Regions from separate parts of the Bariatricus sp. SGI.154 genome, predicted to be linked through region 1. Evidence: riboswitches for the same ligand, from Rfam matches in the RefSeq annotation. Region 1 holds a riboswitch; the other holds the start of a gene.

Region 1 (3,143 bases):
CCTGAACATTCCACTGACGGTTGTTACACTGATTATGGTTGCGGTTATGATAATGGCTTCTAAAACGGCAGCAGGACGAAGTGGAAAATACTTCCTTGAGCAGCAGGTGAATCTGGGAGCGGTGAATGGTTATATCGAAGAGATGATGAACGGGCAGAAAGTTGTAAAGGTATTCTGCCATGAAGAAGAGAATAAGAAAGCGTTCAAAGAACTGAATGACAGACTGTATGTAAGTGCAGATCGTGCCAATACATTTGCCAATTTTCTTGGTCCGATCAATGCGCAACTTGGCAATATCAGTTATGTGGTGTGTGCAATTGTAGGAGGGGTGCTGGCGCTTGGCGACGTGGGCGGCTTCACGCTTGGCGGACTGGCAAGTTTCCTGACATTCAATAAGAGCTTCAGTATGCCGATCAATCAGGTCAGCCAGCAGCTCAATGCGATCGTAATGGCGATGGCAGGGGCGGAGCGTATCTTCCGTCTGCTGGATGAAGAGGTAGAGGCGGATAATGGCTATGTAACTCTGGTCCATGCAGCAGAAGAGAATGGCGAACTTAAGGAAAGCAAGAAAAGAACCGGAAGATGGGCATGGAAACACGTGCATCAGGCAGATGGCAGCGTTGATTACGTCGAGGTGAAAGGCGATGTCGTATTCGATGGAGTAGACTTTGGATACAATGATGACAAGATCGTCCTTCATGATGTGAAGTTATATGCAACTCCGGGACAGAAAATAGCTTTTGTCGGTTCTACCGGAGCAGGCAAGACGACGATTACCAACTTGATTAATCGTTTCTACGATATTCAGGATGGAAAGATCCGTTATGATGGTATTAACATAAATAAGATTAAGAAGGCAGACTTACGCCATTCTTTAGGAATCGTACTTCAGGATACACACCTCTTTACCGGAACAGTAAAAGAGAATATCCGGTTTGGCAAACTGGATGCTACAGACGAAGAAGTCATAGCAGCGGCAAAACTCGCCAATGCAGACGGGTTCATCCGCAGACTCCCGAACGGCTATGATACCGTGCTGACCGGTGATGGCGCCAACTTAAGCCAGGGACAGAGACAGCTTCTCGCCATTGCCCGCGCTGCAATCGCTGATCCGCCGGTACTGATTCTGGATGAGGCAACCAGCTCCATTGATACCAGAACAGAGAGAATCGTCCAGGATGGTATGGATAAGCTGATGAAGGGAAGAACAACCTTCGTGATTGCACATAGATTGTCCACTGTACGGAACTCAGACTGTATCATGGTTCTGGAACAGGGAAGGATCATTGAGAGAGGAACCCATGATCAGTTGATAGACGAACAGGGACGGTATTATCAGTTGTATACCGGGAATTCAATTAGTGCGTAGTCAAAAAGGGACAGGGCAAATCGAAAAAGGGACACGGCTATTTTAATTGGGGACGGGGGAAATTGAAAAAACCCCCGTCCCCAATTAATATATCTTGCATAATTCCCATGAACGCGTTATAATTTCATAAAACTGATAAGAAATTCTTCGGGGTCGGGTGTAATTCCCAACCGGCGGTGTAGTCCGCGACCTGGTATGGCATTGGATGTATAGAAGGTGCCATATCAGCTGATCTGGTGAGATTCCAGAACCGACAGTAAAGTCTGGATGAGAGAAGAGTTGTGTGATGAATGAATATGTACCCCGATGCGAAAGTGTCGGGGTTTTTGCCGTATCAGGAAACTTCGTTCTTTTTTACATGATTCAGAGAAGATTTTCTTTCTTTAGCAGTTTGAATATACTTATAATGAAAAGGAGAAAGAAAGATGGAGACAAATGTAGTAACAAACACAAAGAACAAGACTAATGTGAAGAAAATCGCTCAGATTGGAATGCTCGGTGCCATAGCGGTAGTATTGATGCTGTTCGAGATTCCGTTGCCATTCGCACCGGTGTTTTATGAGATTGATTTCAGTGAGGTTCCTGTTATGATAGGATGTTTTACTATGGGACCGCTGGCGGGAGCGATGATAGAATTCATTAAGATCCTGTTGAATTTTGCCGTGAACGGAACCAGCACTGCCGGGGTAGGAGAGGTGGCAAATTTCCTGATCGGGTGTGCACTGGTAGTTCCGGCAGCACTGATCTATCAGAAAAAACGTACTAAGTCAGGTGCAATCGTAGGAATGGTTACGGGAACACTTTTCATGACTTTTGTAGGATGCTTCCTGAATGCATTTATTCTGCTGCCGGTCTTTGCCAAGGCGTTTGGTATGCCGATTGATGCACTGGTAGAGATGGGAACGGCAGTGAATCGTCACATTACCAGTTTGTCGACGTTTGTAATATTTGCGGTGGCACCGTTTAATCTGCTGAAGGGATTCCTGGTGTCTTTGATTGTGCTTTTGATCTATAAAAAGATCAGTCCTGTGCTTAAAATGGGAATGTAACTTATGCGAATGTAACTTTTACAGCTGTAATGCTAATTTTATGTTTTTTTGCAAAACTTGTTTTATACGGATTAAAAGACCATGGTATCTTATGCTCTTAGGGCAGCCAAGGTCTTTTTTTGTTGCAAGAACTAAGAAGGAATCCGTGGTGATGATAAATAGAGAACTCGATTGCTGATACCTGCTCTCCATTTTCCGTATCATATGGTATAATACATTATCGGGCGAAGCCCGACAGTCGAAGGCATGTAATGTGGGATGCTTGAATGAGTATAGAATATAATTCGGTTTAGTAATGGTATTTCAGAGGTGTAAGAATGATAACCGCAGCAATTTGTGATGATGAAAAAGTGTTTGCAGATAAGTTAGTATTGCTTTTAGAAGAATATACTTTGCAGCATGGTATCGATATAAAGATAAAAAAATATTATGATGTTGACAGTTTGCTGGAGGAAGTAAACGACAATTATCAGATTATTTTTTTGGATGTAAAGCTTGGTGCAATGAATGGGATTGAGGTTGCCAGAGAACTGAGAAAACGAAGAATTGATTCTGTTATCATTTATATTTCTGCATACATAGAAATGGCTCCAATGGGGTATGAAGTAAATGCTTTTCGCTATATATTAAAAAATGATTTGGAACGGGTTTTAAATTATACATTGGATGATGCGTTCAAAGAAGTCTCTCAAAAAAACAGATGCTATGAGATTAAGACGCAAGGA
Region 2 (3,143 bases), on a different contig from region 1:
GCTCAAATTAATGCGGATGAAGGAATTATTTGATTTTCGGCTGCCGTATTTTAAGGTGACGCGCCAGCATGGGCTGAATATCATACGCCTTGGCGTCCCTTCAGGAGTCACGCAGGCGATCATGTCTATGGCAATGTTGATCGTACAGTCCCTGACCAATAGTTTTGGAGAAAAGTTTATCGCGGCCAATGTAATTGTCATGCGTGTGGATGGCTTCGCTATGCTTCCAAACTTTTCTTTTGGTACGGCTATGACAACTTATGCCGGGCAGAATGTCGGTGCAAGAGCGTACGACCGTGTGGTTCAGGGAGCAAGGCAAGGAACGGCAATGGCGATTGGCTTTTCGGCAACGATCACAGGATTGATTCTGATATTTGGCAAGTTCTTGATGGGTATCTTTACGAACACGGCTGATTTGGTAACGCTTAGTATGAATATGATGCGGATATTGGCGGTTGGATATATTGCAATGGCGATTATTCAGAGTTTGTCAGGTGTTATGCGGGGTGCAGGAGATACGGTGACGCCGATGTGGATATCGATTGTCATGACAATAGTCTTGCGTGTGCCGATTGCGTATGGACTGGTACATCTGACGAGAAGTGCGGAATTCCCGGGAGGACGCAGAGAAAGTATCTATATCTCTCTTCTGATATCATGGGTTCTGGGAGCCATCATAACTTGCGTCTGCTATAAGAGAGGTAAATGGAGAGAAAAAGCGATTTAGGTCTTTACAATGTCATATGACGGGATTATAATATGTTACATGAATAGAAACGATCTTCAGGGCGGGGTGTGATTCCCCACCGGCGGTAAAGCCCGCGAGCCAATGATTTGGTTGATTCGGTGAGATTCCGGGGCCGACAGTATAGTCTGGATGGAAGAAGATGACTAGTGTATTAAGATGTGCAAAGTACATTCTTTTTATTACAAAGGATCATTGATATTGGAACTATGACCGGAGAAAGCCCTGCAGATTTATCTGCCGGGCTTTTTTAGTGTGTGCCAAAGCATCCGGAAGGAGCCGCCAGTGGCAGGTCCTGTAGGTATGCTATCAGAGAAAATGAACAAGAAAGAAGGAATGTACATGACAGACCGCGACTATATGTTAAGGGCAATTGAGTTGGCTAAGAAGGGAAGAGGATGGACGAATCCTAATCCGATGGTAGGTGCTGTTATTGTAAAAGAAGGGCGGATCATCGGAGAAGGATATCATGTGCGCTGTGGAGAACTTCATGCGGAGCGCAATGCGATTGCGGCGCTTACAGAATCGGCAGAGGGGGCAACCATCTATGTGACTCTGGAACCGTGCTGCCATTATGGTAAGACGCCGCCTTGTACGGAAGCGATTCTGGAGCATAAGATTGCCAGAGTCGTGATCGGCTCCCGCGACCCGAATCCCAAGGTGGCTGGAAAAGGAGCGAGGATCTTAAGAGAAGCGGGAGTCCTGGTGGAAGAAGATTTTATGAGAGAAGAATGTGACCGTCTGAATCCCGTGTTCTTTCACTATATTACAACGAAGACCCCTTATGTTGTGATGAAGTATGCGATGACAGCAGATGGAAAGATTGCTACGAAGACAGGGGCGTCTAAATGGATTACCGGAGAAGATGCCCGGATGGAGGTACAGATGATGCGCCACTGTTGTATGGGAATCATGGCAGGGATCGGAACCGTCCTGGCAGATGACCCGATGCTGAATGTTCGTCTGGAGGGAAAGAAAAGCCCGGTTCGTATTATCTGTGACAGTAGATTAAGAATTCCGTTAGGCAGCCGAATCTGCCAGACAGCAAGGGAGTATCCGACGATCATAGCCTGTGCCGTGGAGGATGAAGAGGCAATAAAGCGTCTGGAAGATCTGGGGCTTCAGGTGGCGGTGGTGCCTGATGAAAAGGGAACAGTGGATCTTAAGAAGTTGATGAGGTATCTCGGAGAACAGGGAATCGACAGTGTATTTCTGGAAGGCGGAGGTACGTTGAATGACAGTGCTTTGCGTGCAGGGATTGTACAGGAGATCAAGGCATTCATTGCGCCTAAGGTGTTCGGAGGACAGTTGGCAAAGTCTCCGGTATCCGGAGAGGGCATAGATCTCCCGGCAGAGGCTGTACCCCTTCAGTTAGAGAAGGTATCACAGATCGGGGAAGACCTGTTGGTGGAATATAAGGTGAAGAAGGTGAATGTATGTTTACAGGAATCGTAGAAGAGATGGGAAGAATCCGGCATATTGCATTGGCTGGAAGTTCTGGACAGATTGCCATTCAGGCAAAAAAGGTATTAGAAGGGACGAAGATTGGGGACAGTATTGCCGTGAATGGGGTGTGTCTGACGGTAACGTCTTTGAGACCTGATGGATTTACCGCAGATATTATGGCGGAAACCTATCGGAGAAGCAGCCTGGGGCAAGGGAAGCCCGGAGATCTGGTGAATCTGGAACGGGCGATGGCGGCAGATGGAAGGTTTGGCGGGCATATTGTGTCCGGGCACATTGATGGAACCGGAGTAATTAAGTCTTGCCGCAGAGAAGAGAATGCAGTGTGGGTAACCATTGAAACCAACTCAGCCATTCTGAAACTGATTGTGGAGAAGGGCTCTATCTGTATCGATGGAATCAGCCTGACGGTGGCAAGTGTTGGAAAGACCTGGTTTCAAGTGTCGGTAATCCCGCATACCGGAGAAGAAACCACACTATTGAAAAAGGCACCAGGCAATCTGGTGAATCTGGAGAATGATGTTGTGGGGAAATATGTAGAGCGATTATTGGGATTTGCCGCTTCGGAGGAAGAAGAGGCTTCGTCCGGGATTACGATGGATTTCTTAAGAGAATATGGAATATAAGGAGGAAAAATGAGATGACAGAACAGTATAACACTGTGGAAGAAGCACTGGAAGATCTAAGAGCGGGAAAGATCATCTTGGTGACGGATGATCCGGACCGTGAGAATGAGGGAGATATGATCTGTGCGGCTGAGTTTGCAACGCAGGAGAATATCAACTTCATGGCAAGCCATGCAAAAGGGCTAATCTGCACGCCAATGAGTGCGGAGGTTGCGGTAAGGCTTGGACTGCCGCCGATGGTATCTGAGAATACGGATAACCACTGTACGGCATTTACGGTATCCATTGATCATGTGGATACAACGACA

The links. Region 1 has a riboswitch for FMN ahead of ACQRBN_RS15280 (ECF transporter S component). Riboswitches for the same ligand answer to the same signal wherever they lie in the genome.
Region 2: linked by a shared signal. The riboswitch ahead of ribD (bifunctional diaminohydroxyphosphoribosylaminopyrimidine deaminase/5-amino-6-(5-phosphoribosylamino)uracil reductase RibD) and the one ahead of ACQRBN_RS15280 (ECF transporter S component) in region 1 are both predicted to bind FMN.

The regions. Positions count from the first base shown of each region.
Region 1 covers NZ_JBNPMC010000044.1:23,740-26,882, reverse strand. Annotated here, with positions in the region: gene ACQRBN_RS15285 (ABC transporter ATP-binding protein) at 1-1,369, shown strand, start outside; FMN riboswitch at 1,509-1,652, shown strand; gene ACQRBN_RS15280 (ECF transporter S component) at 1,795-2,418, shown strand; gene ACQRBN_RS15275 (LytR/AlgR family response regulator transcription factor) at 2,736-3,143, shown strand, end outside.
Region 2 covers NZ_JBNPMC010000002.1:132,266-135,408, forward strand. Annotated here, with positions in the region: gene ACQRBN_RS02545 (MATE family efflux transporter) at 1-727, shown strand, start outside; FMN riboswitch at 776-893, shown strand; gene ribD (bifunctional diaminohydroxyphosphoribosylaminopyrimidine deaminase/5-amino-6-(5-phosphoribosylamino)uracil reductase RibD) at 1,088-2,200, shown strand; gene ACQRBN_RS02555 (riboflavin synthase) at 2,182-2,835, shown strand; gene ACQRBN_RS02560 (bifunctional 3,4-dihydroxy-2-butanone-4-phosphate synthase/GTP cyclohydrolase II) at 2,850-3,143, shown strand, end outside.